3 regions of the Dietzia sp. PP-33 genome follow, and region 2 is predicted to be linked to each of the others. Evidence: riboswitches for the same ligand, from Rfam matches in the RefSeq annotation. Region 2 holds a riboswitch; each other region holds the start of a gene.
The links. Region 2 has a riboswitch for cobalamin ahead of NJE57_RS13750 (VWA domain-containing protein). Riboswitches for the same ligand answer to the same signal wherever they lie in the genome.
Positions count from the first base shown of each region.

Region 1: linked by a shared signal. The riboswitch ahead of NJE57_RS15450 (ABC transporter substrate-binding protein) and the one ahead of NJE57_RS13750 (VWA domain-containing protein) in region 2 are both predicted to bind cobalamin.
Region 3: linked by a shared signal. The riboswitch ahead of NJE57_RS11570 (ABC transporter substrate-binding protein) and the one ahead of NJE57_RS13750 (VWA domain-containing protein) in region 2 are both predicted to bind cobalamin.

Region 1 is NZ_JAMYEI010000009.1:43,418-48,177, reverse strand. It holds gene NJE57_RS15460 (ABC transporter ATP-binding protein) at 1-117, opposite strand, end outside; gene NJE57_RS15455 (iron ABC transporter permease) at 114-1,142, opposite strand; gene NJE57_RS15450 (ABC transporter substrate-binding protein) at 1,139-2,107, opposite strand; cobalamin riboswitch at 2,196-2,341, opposite strand; gene NJE57_RS15445 (carboxymuconolactone decarboxylase family protein) at 2,498-2,914, shown strand; gene NJE57_RS15440 (long-chain fatty acid--CoA ligase) at 3,011-4,645, shown strand.
Region 2 is NZ_JAMYEI010000007.1:244,290-249,049, forward strand. It holds gene NJE57_RS13740 (cobalt-precorrin-4/precorrin-4 C(11)-methyltransferase) at 1-38, opposite strand, end outside; gene cbiE (precorrin-6y C5,15-methyltransferase (decarboxylating) subunit CbiE) at 35-1,315, opposite strand; cobalamin riboswitch at 1,390-1,573, shown strand; gene NJE57_RS13750 (VWA domain-containing protein) at 1,595-3,823, shown strand; gene cobO (cob(I)yrinic acid a,c-diamide adenosyltransferase) at 3,823-4,437, shown strand; gene NJE57_RS13760 (cobyrinate a,c-diamide synthase) at 4,431-4,760, shown strand, end outside.
Region 3 is NZ_JAMYEI010000006.1:56,266-61,025, forward strand. It holds gene NJE57_RS11555 ((2Fe-2S)-binding protein) at 1-207, opposite strand, end outside; gene NJE57_RS11560 (ABC transporter ATP-binding protein) at 200-982, opposite strand; gene NJE57_RS11565 (FecCD family ABC transporter permease) at 979-2,103, opposite strand; gene NJE57_RS11570 (ABC transporter substrate-binding protein) at 2,105-3,109, opposite strand; cobalamin riboswitch at 3,227-3,362, opposite strand; gene NJE57_RS11575 (Lrp/AsnC ligand binding domain-containing protein) at 3,451-3,732, opposite strand; gene NJE57_RS11580 (AIM24 family protein) at 3,770-4,459, shown strand; gene NJE57_RS11585 (nuclear transport factor 2 family protein) at 4,482-4,760, opposite strand, start outside.

The sequences.
Region 1 (4,760 bases), on a different contig from region 2:
TCCGGCGTCCACGGAGAGATCGATGCCGTGGAGGATGGCCGTGCGGTCCAGGGTGACGCGCAGGTCGCGGCAGGTCAGGGCGGCGGGCGCGGACGACCTGGGTGGTGTGGTGGTCATATGTGCCCCCGGCTGCGACGCAGGACGATGAGGAAGAACGGGGCGCCGATCGCGGCGGTGACCACGCCGATGGGCAGCTCGGCCGGACTCATCGCGGTGCGGGCGACGACGTCGGCCAGGATGAGGAAGGCCGCGCCGACCAGCAGCGACACCGGCAGCAGCAGGCGGTGCCCCGGCCCGATGAGCATCCGCACGGCGTGGGGGATGACGATGCCGACGAACCCGATCAGGCCCGACACGGACACCACCGCCGCCGTACCGAGGGTCGCCACGATGAGGAGGACCAGGCGCACCCGCGCCGGGGCGATACCCAGCGTCGCGGCCTCGGCGTCCCCGACCGCCATCACGTCGAGGGTGCGACGGAACAGGGCGATCACGGCCACCGACACGATCACGTACGGCAGCACGGTCTGCACGTCGGCCCAGCCGCTGGTCGTGAGGCGGCCGAGCATCCAGGAGTACACCTGCCGCAGGGTCTCGTCGTGGCGCTGCATGAAGAACGTCTGGATGGCGCTGGCGAACGCCGCCACCGCGACGCCCGCGAGGATGATGACGACCTCACTGCGTCCGCCGCCGACACTGCGGCCCAGGGTGTAGGTGGCGAGCACCGCGATCATGCCGCCGGCGAACGCGGCGGGTGGCACCATCGCCGAGCCCATCGCGCCGCCCACCACGATCGCCAGGGTGGCGCCCAGACCCGCCCCGCTGGACACCCCCAGCAGGTACGGGTCGGCGAGCGGGTTGCGGAACACGCCCTGGTAGGTGGCCCCGGCGATCGCGAGCATCGCGCCGACGATCGCACCCAGCACCACGCGTGGGATGCGGATCTCCCACAGGATGACCTGCTGACGCCCGGTGAACCCGGAGTCGATGTCGACGAGCGGCAGCCGGCCCACCAGTTCGAGCACCACGCCGCCCGGGGTGAGGCCGGCCGGTCCGATGAGGGTGCCGAGCAGGACCGCCGCGGCCAGCAGCAGCGTCGCCCCGCCCAGCACCAGGGCGTGGCGGGGCGACGGGTGGGTCACGAGCCGGGCTGGTTCGCGGGGGTCCGCGTGGTATCGGACACTGCATCGGGCACTGCTGCCACGATCGCGGCGACCTCGCGCATGAAGTCGACCACGCGCGGGCCCCACCGGCTGGACAGGTCCTCGTCGACCACGTGAACGCTGCCCTCGCGCACGGCGGTGAGCCCGTCCCACCCGGGCCGCTCGGCCACGACCTCCGGGGTGACGCCGCAGCACTGGCCGTCGGCGAGGAACACGAGGTCCGGGTCGGCCTCGAGGATGAGTTCCTCGGACAGTTGCGGGTAGGGGTTGTCACCGGTGGCGATGGAGGTCAGGCCCAGCATGGAGTAGATCTCGCCGACGTAGGTGTCGTCGGTGACGGTGTAGTAGGTGTCGTCGAGCTCGTGGAAGTACGTCAGCGGGGTCTCGCGCTCCGGCACCGAGGCGACGATCCCGTCGATCTCGCCTCGCATCCGCGACACGAGTTCGACGGCCTCGCCGATGTGCCCGGTGGCGGCCCCGACCTGCTCGAGCTGGGTGTAGGTGTCGTCGAGGGTCTGCGCGGCGGGCAGCTGCAGCACCTCGACGCCGGAGCGTTCGAGGCCGGCCACGATGTCCCCGGTGTCGTCGGTGAGCACCACGAGGTCCGGCGCGTACCCCAGGATCGCCTCGAGGTTGGGCGTGTAGCCGGACAGGTCGGTGGCCGGGGCGTCGGAGGGGAAATCGGAGCGCTCGTCGACCGCCACGACGCTGTCCCCGGCGCCGACGGCGTAGAGCATCTCGGTGGTGGTGGGGGCCAGAGACACGATCGCCTGTGGCTCGTCCGCCGCGGCGGAGGTCTGGTCGGCCGGGGCCGGCTCGTCGCCGGCGGACCCGCTGCACGCGGTGGCGACCAGCGCCGGGGCGGCCAGGAGGGCGACCAGCAGTGTGCGGGACCGGCGGGCCCGGCGAGCCGGGGAGTGGCCGAGGTCGGTCGGGTGGGGCATGGCATCCTCCGTGGTTCGGAGGACGAAAACAGCTCGGGCCGCGGCCGGGGCCGCTGCACGCGACCGTCCTTCGTCCGAGGTCAGTACGTACGGCTGCCGCGGTACCGGCCGATCTGGCTCGCCCGCCCGAGACGGGATCACAGTTGCGGGACAGCGTCGGATTCGCACCGACTTCCGCCGAGTTGCCGCGGGGGGTCCGACGCTGTTGGCCGGACCCGTCGAGGGTATCCCACCCGTCGCCGCGTCCGCCCATCCTGCGCCTCCGCTGCCGCCCCTGTCCGAGCCGCCCCCGCGTCTGACCGAGGTGGGGTGAGGGCACGCGGAGGCGATGGAGTCGGTCCGGGGAGGATGGTTACCGAGACCTGTCGGCAGTGGGAGAGGACCGTGGAGATGACTGCGACGACGAATTCTGCAGGCGAGGGGCCTTCGGCCGGGGATCTGCGCGAGCAGGGTTTCGCGACCCGGCGCGAGGTGATGAGCGACGCCTTCGTCGACCGTGCCATGGATCGGGCGGCCGGGACGGCGTCGGAGGCGATCCAGCACGTGGTCGCAGAGAACGTGTGGGGCAACATCTGGAACCGGCCCGGGTTGGACCGACGGGATCGCAGCCTGCTCAATATCGGGATGCTCGTGGCACTGCGCGCGGACGCCGAGCCGGCGGGGCATGTACGCGGCGGGCTGACCAACGGGTTGGCCCGCGAGGAGATCACCGAGGCGGTCATCCACGCCTCGGGGTACTGCGGCGCGCCGGCGGCCCTCGCGGCGATGAGGACCGTCCAGACCGTCTTCGACGACCTCGACGGGTGATCGCCCACACGGCCCAAGGACGTCATGGACGTCATGGACGTCAGGTAGTCTCGACACGAGAGTGACAGACGCCACCCCTCGATCAAGGAGCCCCTCATTAAGAGCACGATGATGCCGGAGCAGTTGAACATCAGCACGATCCTGCAGTTCGGTGCGACCGTCCACTCCGATGCGGTCGTCACCACCTGGACCGATCAGGGACCACGGAAGATCACCTACGGCGATCTGGGCAAGCACGCCGCGCAGCTGGCCAACGCGCTGCGTTCCCTGGGGGTCGACGGTGACCAGCGGGTCGCCACATTCCAGTGGAACAACTCCGAGCACTTGGAGGCCTACCTCGCGATCCCGTCCATGGGCGCCGTGCTGCATCCGCTGAACATCCGGCTGTTCCCGGACCAGCTCGAGTTCGTGGCCAACCACGCAGAGGACAAGGTCGTGATCGTCGACCCGAGCCTGATCCCGCTCCTGCAGCCGCTCCTGCCCCGGTTCTCGACGGTCGAGCACGTGATCGTCACCGGTGGGGGCGCCGCGAACCTCGAGGCTCCCGAGGGCGTCCGGGTGCACGACTACGACGCGCTCCTTGCCGCCCAGTCCACCGAGTTCGATTGGCCGGAGGTCGACGAGAACTCCGGCGCCGCGATGGCCTACACCTCGGGCACCACCGGCGACCCGAAGGGCGTCGTCTACTCGCACCGGTCGATCTACCTCCACTCGATGCAGGTGTGCATGTCCGACGGCATGGACATCTCGCTTGACGACAACGTGCTGGCGATCGTGCCGATGTTCCACGCCATGTCGTGGGGGCTGCCGTACGCGGCCTTCATGGTGGGCGCGTCGCTGATCATGCCCGAGCGTTTCCTCCAGCCGGAGCCCCTCGCGGCGATGATCGCCTCCGAGCGTCCGACGCTGGCCGCCGCCGTCCCCACGATCTGGCAGGCCGTGGACGCGTACAGCGTGGACCACCCCATCGACATGTCGAGCTTCCGCGCCGTGGTCGTCGGCGGCAGCTCGTGCCCGCCGGAGCTGATCCGTAAGTTCCGGGACAAATACGGGATCAACATCGTCCACGCGTGGGGCATGACCGAGACCTCGCCCATCGGCACCCTGTCCCGCCCGAAGGCCTCCCTGCCGGAGGAGGAGCAGTTCGAGCTCCGCATGACGCAGGGCCGACTCATCGCCGGCGTGAAGGCCCGTATCGTCGACGATTCCGGCCAGGCCCTGCCGTGGGACGGCGAGTCCGTCGGCGAGCTGGAGGTCCGCGGCCCGTGGGTCACCGGCAGCTACTACAAAGTGGACGCCTCGGACTCCTTCGACGACGGTTGGCTGCGCACCGGCGACGTGGGGTATATCAAGCCCGAGGCGTTCCTGCAGCTCACCGACCGCGCGAAGGACATCATCAAGTCCGGTGGCGAGTGGATCTCGTCCGTCGAGGTGGAGAACTACCTCCTCGAGCACCCGTCCGTGGCGGAGGCCGCCGTGATCGGTGTCCCCGACCCCAAGTGGGACGAGCGGCCGCTGGCCACCATCGTCGTCAAGGACGGTGTGCCCGACCCGAGCGTCGAGGAGCTGCGCGATCACCTGGCCGAACGGATGGCCAAGTGGCAGGTGCCCGAGAAGTTCGCGTTCGTCCACGAGATCCCCAAGACCTCCGTCGGCAAGCTCGACAAGAAGCGCATCCGCGTCTCGCATTCCGACGGCGAACTCACCGTGGTGAACGCCCTGGAGAACTAGCCGGCGCCGGGCCCGCTGGCGGCGGCTACCTCCGCCGAGTGGTCACTTTCGTTCACATTCTCCCTGGTGGCGACTCCTGGGAAGCGACGTTTGTGACCACTCGGCGAGGTGATGG
Region 2 (4,760 bases):
GCGGCGCCGGGGCCGGCCCCGACGAAGTGAACGGTCACGAGGTCTCCCCTGTCTCCCAAGAATCAGCCGCCGCGGCGGAATCAGTCGCAGCGGCAGAATCCGCCATAACAGCGAAGGGCTTGACCGCGCACCACTGCACCACGGCCCGCGCCGGAGCCCAGCCGGTGAACGTGCCGATCGAGTCGGCGTGTTCCACGTGGAACCGCGCGAGCTCGCCGCCGAACTCCGCGCGGGCATCGATGAGCACCCGCTCTGTCTCGATCGTCACCGCGTGGGCGACCAGCCTGCCGCCGGGGCGCAGCGCCTCCCAGCACTGCCGCAGCAGCCCGGGAGCGGTGCCGCCTCCGCCCACGAACACCGCATCGGGCCGCGGCAGCCCCTCGAGAACCTGCGGCGCCCGGCCGCGGACGACCTCCAGCGACGGAACCCCCAGGCGTGCGGCGTTGCGCTCCACGCGCGCCGCCCTCTCGGGATCGGCCTCTACAGACACTGTGCGACAGGACTGGTGGGCGCGCATCCACTCGATGCCCACCGATCCGGCGCCGGCGCCCACGTCCCACAAGAGCTCCCCTGGAGTGGGGGCGAGCCGCGAGAGGGCCGAGGCGCGCAGGTCGCGGCGGGTGAGCTGGCCGTCGTTCTCGAAGGCGTCGTCGGGCAGCCCGGGAACGAGTCCGAGCGGAAGCGCAGCGGGACCGGCCACGCACTCGACGGCCAGCACGTGCAGCTGGGGCGCCTCCTCCCCGGCCGGCCACTCGTCGGCGCGGCAGCACACACGTGCCTCGGCAGGGCTCCCCAGGTCGGCGAGCACGGTCAGCGCGCTCGCGCCGAAACCCGCACCGGTCAGCATCGCGGCGACGTGCCCAGGAGTGTGCCGGTCGGCGCTCAACACCAACAGCCGCCGCCCCGGCGCCAGGTCACGGGGAAGCTCGCGGTGGTCGCGCAGCACCGCCACCGTCTCGGCCGGCCACCGCATCCGGGCGCGGGCCAAGGAGACCGACGACACCGCCGGCAGCACCTCCACAGAATCCGGGCCGAGCAGGTCGATCAACGTCGTGGCCACCCCGGACACCAGCGGGTCACCCGAGGCCAGGGCCACGATCGACCGCCCGTCGTAGCGCTCCACCAGATCAGGTAGCCCCGAGCGCATCGGCCGCGGCCACGGCTCTCGCTCGGCCGTCGCCTCGGCCGGAACCATCGCCAGGTGACGCTCCCCGCCGAGCAGGACGTCGGCGCCCAGGACGGCGCGGCGGCGGGCCTCGTCGAGGCCGGCCCAGCCGTCACCGCCGATCCCCACCACGACCACCTGTGCGTTCATGACGCGGAACCCTACCGCCCGGCCCGGCCGCCCGGACCGCGTGGACGCTGGGTAGCCTCGGCCAGGAGAAACAACTACACCCAACAGCACGAGGTGCCCCACGACCGCTCCGGCGGCCGCGGGGAGAATCAGGGAAGCCGGTGAAATTCCGGCACAGGGCCCGCTACGGTAACCCGGCCTTTCGGGCGATCGCGTCCAGCGCGAACGCCCGAGATGAGCCGGGAAGTCCGGAGACCGGCCTCGCGCTGACCAGCCTGGCAGACGAGAGCGGGAGCCCCCATGCCACAGCACTACCCCTTCAGCGCTGTCGTCGGTTCCGACGACATGGCGCTGGCCCTTCTCCTCAACGCGGTCTCGCCATCGGTGGGCGGCGTCCTGATCCGCGGAGAGAAGGGCACCGCCAAGTCCACGATGGTCCGCGCCCTCGCCGGAATCCTGCCGCAGATCGAGGTCGTGGCCGGCGACAGGTTCTCCAGCGCCCCGGCCGACCGCGGCACCGACACCCCCGACGGGCCCATTCCCCACGACGCGCCGACCGAGCACCGGCCGGTCCGGCTGGTGGAGCTGCCGATCGGCGCGACCGAGGACCGCATCGCCGGATCGCTGCACCTGGAGAAGGCCCTGAGCGAGGGTGTCACCGCGTTCGAGCCCGGCCTGCTGGCCCGCGCGCACCGCGGACTGCTCTACGTGGACGAGGTCAACCTGCTCCACGACCACGTGGTGGACCAGCTCCTCGACGCCGCCGCGATGGGACGGGTCACCGTCGAGCGGGACGGGGTGTCGGTGGAGCACGCCGCCCGCTTCGTCCTGATCGGCACCATGAACCCCGAGGAGGGCGAGCTCCGGCCCCAGCTGCTCGACCGCTTCGGGCTCACCGTCGAGGTGTCCGCCCCGCGCGAGGCGGCGCTGCGGGCCGAGGTGATCCGCCGCCGGGTCGCCTTCGACTCCCACCCGGAGGGCTTCTCCGCCACCTTCGCGGCCGACGAACTCGCCCTGCGCGAACGGATCGTCGCCGCACGGGAGCGCGTGGACGCCGTCGAGCTGACCGACTGGGCGCTGACCAAGATCGCGACCGTCTGCGCGGGCTTCGACGTCGACGGCATGCGCGCGGACATCGTCACCGCGCGCACGGCCGCCGCCCACGCCGCCTGGCAGGGCCGGACCCGGATCACCCGCGCCGACATCCGCGTCGCCGCGCGGATGGCGCTCCCCCACCGCCGGCGCCGCGCACCGTTCGACGCCCCCGGACTCGACGAGGACCTCCTCGACCGCCTCCTCGGAGACGACGACGAGCCCGATCCGCGGGACGACGGCCCCGGGACTGACGGCCCGGGCGATGACGACAAGAACGACGACAACGCGAGCGACGCCACGACCGGCCCGCAGGACGGCGACTCAGGCGCATCAGCCGAGGACACCGGCGACGCCGGAGACTCCGACGCCCAGCAGCCCCCCGCCGGGGAGAACTCCCCGGCGTCCGCAGAGCAGTCTGACCAGCACCCGGACACCGGGCCGGACTCCGAGCAGAATTCCAGCGACGACGGCCGGGTGCAAGAGCAGGGCGATCGCACCGACCCCGGCGACCCGCGACCCGAGGGCGACGGGGCCGAGCAGAACAGCCGACCGGGCGGCGCGGCGACCGAGCCGGGGACGGTCACGGCGGCCTCGGCGCCCTACCGCACGCGGCTGCTGACCGTCACCGGGACCGGCAACGGCGTCTCCGGTCGCCGGTCCCGGGCCATCACCAGCACCGGCCGGCGCACGGGCTCGGCCGGCTTCACCGGCTCCGACGTGCACCTGCCCGCCACCATCCGCGCCGCCGCGCCCCAGCAGGCCGCGCGTGGGCGCAACTCGGGCCGCGACGGCGGGCGACTGCTCCTGTCCGCCCGCGACCTGCGCTCGGCGGTCCGCGAGGGGCGGGAGGCCAACCTGGTGCTGTTCTGCGTGGACGCCTCGGGATCGATGGCCGCGCGCACCCGAATGGAGCAGGTCAAGACCGCGATCCTCTCCCTGCTGCTGGATGCCTACCGCCGACGCGACAAGGTGGGATTGGTGACCTTCCGCGGGTCCGGCGCGCAGGTCGCCCTGCCGCCCACCTCCTCGGTGGACGTGGCCGCCGCCCGCCTGGCCGAGCTGCCCGCCGGGGGCCGCACCCCACTGGCGGAGGGACTGCTCACCGCCGCCGAGGTCCTGCGCATCGAGAGGGTCCGCGACCCGCAGCGGCGACCCCTCGTCGTCGTCGTCACCGACGGCCGGGCCACCCATGGCCCGGACGCCCTCGCCCAGTCCCGTGCCGCGGCGGCCGGGCTGGCCTCCCTCGGTGTGGCGTCGGTGGTGGTGGACTGCGAGAGCGGCAGGTTCCGCATGGGCCTGGCCTCCGAGCTGGCCGCCCACCTGGGCGCCGAACACATCCCCCTGGGCGAGGTGACGGCCGAGGGACTTACCCGCACCGTGCGGTCGCACACTGCCGCGCGGAACCCCGCGCGAACCGAGGGAGAGGTGGCCTGATGCCGCAGGGACAACCGGCCATCGTTCCCGACGACGGGCTGAGTACGCGGCAACGCCGCAACAAGCCGCTGATCATGGTCCACACCGGGCCCGGCAAGGGAAAGTCCACGGCCGCGTTCGGCCTGGCCATGCGCGCCTGGAACCAGGGGTGGGACATCGGGGTGTTCCAGTTCGTCAAGTCCGCCAAGTGGCGGATCGGCGAGCAGACGGTCATGGAACGCCTGGCCCGCCTACACGACGAGACCGGTGAGGGCGGGCCCGTCGAGTGGCACAAGATGGGCTCGGGCTGGTCGTGGTCGCGCAAGGAGGGCACCGAGGACGACCACGCGGCCGACGCCGCCGAGGGCTGGGCCGAGATCAAGCGCCGCCTGGCCGACGAGCGCCACGACCTCTACCTGCTGGACGAGTTCACCTACCCCATGAAGTGGGGCTGGGTGGACGTCGACGACGTGGTGGAGACGCTGATGTCCCGTCCCGGTCGCCAACACGTGGTGATCACCGGTCGCGACGCCGACCCCCGGCTGCTCGAGGCCGCCGACCTGGTCACCGAGATGACCAAGGTCAAGCACCCGATGGACGCCGGCCAGAAGGGTCAGAGGGGGATCGAATGGTGACCGCCTCGTCCACCGCCTCGTCCAGCGCGTCGCGCACCGACCTACCCCGGCTCGTCGTGGCCGCCCCGGCGTCGGGGCACGGCAAGACCACCGTCGCCACCGGGCTCATGGCCGCGCTGCGGCGCCGGGGTCTGACGGTCTCGGGACACAAGGTGGGACCGGACTACATCGACCCGGGCTACCACGAGCTCGCCACCGGTCGGCCAGGCCGAAACCTGGACCCGCACCTGGTCGGCGAGGACAGGATCGTCCCCCTGCTCCTGCACGGCGCGCAGGCCGCACCGAGACCGGCGGACATCGCGGTGATCGAGGGCGTGATGGGT
Region 3 (4,760 bases), on a different contig from region 2:
TACCCACCGACGTCCGGTGTCCGCGACGCGCTCCGCGAGCCACCCGGGGTCCGTCAGCAGGGTCCCGGGCAGGACCTCGGAGCCGTGCTCGATGGTGCGGGCGAACTCGCCGAGCGGTGCCGCGATGCCCGCGTACACGGCGGCGACGGGACCCGGGGGGTGCATCACCTCGTCGTCGTCGCCGACCCCGGTGGACTTCTCAGGCATCGGCGAGCCCCCAGACGTCAAGGGTCCGGCCCCCGGCCGGCCCCGGTCGCACCTGCCCGCGGACCCCGAACACCTCGGCCAGCAGCCCGGGGGCCAGAACGTCCTCCGGCGCACCGGTCGCCACGACCCTGCCCTGGTGCAGGACCGCCATCGCGTCGCAGTACTCGGTGGCCATCCGCAGGTCGTGGAGGGTCAGCAGCACGGCCAGGCCGCCGGCCGCCAGTTCCCGCAGCAGCATCAGGACGGACAACTGCTGGTGCAGGTCGAGGTGGTTGGTGGGCTCGTCCAGCAGCAGCACCTCGGGTTGCTGGGCCAGTGCCCGCGCGATGGACACGCGTTGCCGTTCACCCCCGGACAGCGCCAGGACGTCGCGCTCCGCCAGGCTCGTCAGACCGACCCTCGCGAGAACGGAGTCCACCACCTCGGCGTCGTCCGGGGCGAGCGGCTCGAACAGTCCGCGGGTGACGGTCCGTCCCAGGCGCACCGATTCGCGGACCGTGACCCCGCCCAACGAGACCGGTTCCTGCGTGCTCACGCCCACCGCGCGGGCCAGGGTCCGCCTGCGCAGTGAGGTGATGTCCCGGCCGTCGAGACTCACCATTCCCGCCGTGACCGGCAGCGCCCGATAGCAGGTCCGCAGCAGGGTCGTCTTGCCGCTGCCGTTGGGGCCCACGAGAGCGGTGACCCGGCCGGGCGCGATGGTCAGCCCCACCCCGTCCAGGACCTGTCGGCCCCCCAGGTGAGCCGAGACGTCGGAGGCGGTCAGCGAGCTCATCGGGCCGCCTTCCCGTAGCGCCGCCACAGCATGATGAGGAACACCGGTCCGCCCACGATGCCGGTGACCACCCCCACCGGGAGCTCGGCGCCCTCGCTCACGGACCGGGCGGCGATGTCGGCCAGTACCAGGGCCACCGCGCCGAGTACCGCGGCCGTGGGGAGCAGCCGCGCGGACGTGCGACCCGTGATGTACCCCGCCAGATGCGGGATGAGCAGACCGATGAACCCGATGGTCCCGGACACCGCCACCGCACCCGCCGTGAGCGCCGAGACCAGCAACAGCATGAGGATGCGGAACCGCGGGACGTTCATACCCATCGCCGTGGCACCGTCGTCGCCGGTCAGCAGCAGGTCCAGGTGGCGGCCGGACACCATCACGACGGTCCCGGCAACGGCGAGGATGGTGACCGGGGCGAGCAGCATGGTCCACCCCGCGTCACCGAACCCGCCGGCGAGCCAGCGCATGACGGTGCCCAGTTGGTGGTCGTCGCCCAGCACCAGCAACGTGAAGGTGTTGAGTGCCGAGAACACCATCGTCAGGGCCGCACCCACCAGCACGATGGCGGTGGTGTCGTGCGCGCGTCGCGCCACCAGGATGACCCCGGCGAGCGGCAGGAGGGCACCGAGGAAGGCGGCCATCGGGAGGGTGAACACGCCCCACACCCCGGCACCCACGCCCAGGACGGTGAGCAGGACGACACCGAAGCCGGCCCCGGACGACACCCCCAACAGGTACGGGTCGGCCAGGGGGTTGCGCGTCACCGCCTGGGCGACGCCACCGGCCACCGCGAGGGATGCGCCCACCGCGGCCGCCATCAGGGCGCGCGGGAGCCGGGACTCGATCACGATCGCCTCGCGCGCGTCCGACCACCACGGCGTGAACGACCCCGGGGCCAGACGGTGGGCGACGATCGCCCAGACGTCCCCCAGGGGGATCGACACCGACCCCAGCGAGACCCCCGCCGCCACCGAGAGGGCGAGGAGCGCCAGCAGCGGCATGAGGATGACGCCCAGCGGCCGCCTGACGTGGCGCCGGGCCGGGGGGCGGGGCCGGGCCGGTGGACCGTGTGGCGCGTCGTCGCGCACCCGACGGGAACCGTCGTGGACGACCGTCGCCATGTCAGCCCCCGAACGCGGCGGGGTAGAGCTCGCGGGCGATGGTCTCGACCGAGGTCGCCATCCGGGAACTCTCGAAGAAGTCGGCGAGGGGCACCACCACGATGCGGTCCTGCCTGATCGCCGGTGTGGTGGACATGATGGGCTGGTTGCGCAGGTAGGCGATCTTGTCCTCGGCACTGGTGGCGCCGTAGTCGAGCACCACGATCGCCTCGGGCCGGCGTTCGCCGAGGATCTCCCACGTCGTCTTGAGGTAGGGGCGCTCGCCCTCGGTGAAGATGTTGTCCGCTCCGGCGTACTCGCCGATCAGCTGGCCGATGCCGACGCCACCGATCGTCATCGGTTCCGCCTCGCCGCTGTCGTAGAAGAACGTGGGCGTCCCCGGGATGCCGGCCTCGTCCAGCGTGGCACGGACCGCCTCGATCTGGTCGACGATCCCGTCGGTGAGCGCCCGGGCACCGTCCTCCAGGTCGAGGACGCGACCGAGTTGCGAGAAGTCCGTCTCGAGCATGCTGACGTCGGGGAAGCCCTCGCCGCAGTACTCGGAGAACAGGAAGGTGTCGATGCCCGCGGCTTCCAGGGCGTCTCGGCTACGGCCCTCCTTCTCGTCGAACGCGCTGCGCATGCCGGCCACCACCAGATCCGGTTCCAGATCGACGATCTGCTCCCAGGTGGGATACTCCTCGGCCAGCCCGGGTATCGCCTCGAGCTCCTCGGCGACCTCCGGGAGGACGTCCTCACGGTCGTCGTATCCCCGGCCGACGATCCGGTCTCCCGCACCCATCTGGACGAGGGTCTCCGTGACGTGGGCGTTCATGGTGACGATGCGCTGGGGTGGCGCCTCGTAGGTCGTGTCCCGATCACAGTTGCTGATGGTGACCGGTTCGGCGAACGCCTCCCCGGTGGCGGTGCTCTCCTGCGCCTCGCCGCGGGAGCAGCCGGCGGCGAGGACCCCTGTGGCGAGGAGCGCGGCGAGCGCGATGGTGGACCTGGACTGGCGACGGAACATGATCAGACCTCGGATCGTGTCGTGTGCCCGCGAACACACGAGACCCGCAGGTGGGCGACCGTCGACGACGGTCGCCGACCGTGCAGGACTCCGGATCGCAGACCGCGGCGATTGACGTGGAGTCGCGAATCCCCGGGCAGGTAATCGGGCTCGTCGTCACCAGGGTGACGACACACCGTTGCGGGTCAGCGCCGGATTCCCACCGGTCTTCCCCTGCGTTTCCGAGAGTTCAGCTAGTCGTGGTGTCAGTATGCACATCCGTGGCGCAGGCCGTGGCGGCACCTCCCTGGAACACCGGCGCACGGGGGACACCGGGGGCACCCGGGACACCAGGCCGGTGCCTACTCGTCGTACCCCAGGGAGAACGCCGCCTCGAGGTCGTGCTTGGACAGCGCCCGGAACGCGATGTGCGTCTCGGTGTCCACCACGCCCGGCACCTTGTTCAGACGGTCCGAGACGATCTCGGCCACCTCCTCGTTCCGGCGGGCCCGCACCAGCACGATGAGGTCGATGGTGCCGGTGACCGAGTAGACCTCGGAGACCCCGTCGATCTCGGCGATCGACTCGGCGACCTCGGGGATGCGCGCCGTCTCGGCGTGGACAAAGACGATGGCGGTGATCATGGCCTCAGATTAGTGCAGCAGGCGTAGCGTCTGCCTCATGATCCACGGGGACCTCTTCCAGACCGCGCGCGAGACCCAGACCGACCGCCCGTTCGCCCTGCAGAACTCCAAGCTGCTCAAGGTGACGGTCCGCGACCAGACCGTCATGGCCCGCACCGGGTCGATGGTGGCCTACCAGGGACGGATCGGATTCGAGAACGCCGGTAGCGGCGGCATCGGGAAGATGTTCAAGTCCGCCGCGACCGGGGAGGGCGTCCCTCTGATGCGGTGCACCGGGCAGGGCGAGCTGTTCCTGGCCGACCAGGCCTCGGAGATCCAGGTGCTCTACCTGGAGAACGACATGATCTCGGTCAACGGGGCCAGCGTCCTGGCGTTCTCCGAAGGGATCCAGTGGGACATCCACCGCATCGCCGCGAAGAGCGCCCTGATGACGGGCGGTCTGTACAACGTCTCCCTGCGCGGAACCGGGTTCGTGGCAGTGACCAGCAAGGGCCAGCCGGTCGCACTCGACGTGGCCTCCGCGCCGACCTTCGCCGACGCTCAGGCCGTGGTCCTGTGGACGGCCGGGGTGACGATGGACGTGAAGGTCGACACCGGTGGCATCAAGTCCATGATCCGTGGCGGTAGCGGCGAGACGTTCCAGCTGGCGTTCGGCGGCCAGGGCCTCGTGGTGGTGCAGCCGTCGGAGAACGTGCCCCAGGGCGCCGGGAGCCAGAGCGGCTCGTAGGCGGCCCGGGCCAGCCCCGGGGTCAGCGCATGTTCTCCGGGGTCCAGTAGGCGCGCATCGCGCGGACCTTGCCCTGCTCGTCGTGGGTCATGAGGTCCCACACGTTGATCGTCGCCTTGGAGTCGGCGTCGAAGTGGGTGGTGATCTCGAAGTTGAACAGCAGGTCGTCACCGCACACCCTCGCCTCGAGCACCTCGGCGTCGATCTTCAGCGCCACCACGGAGGAGTAGAACTCGCGGATCGCGGCCTTGCCCTCGTGGACGGTGCCGCTCCCGACCGGGTCCTCCACCGTGGCGTTCTC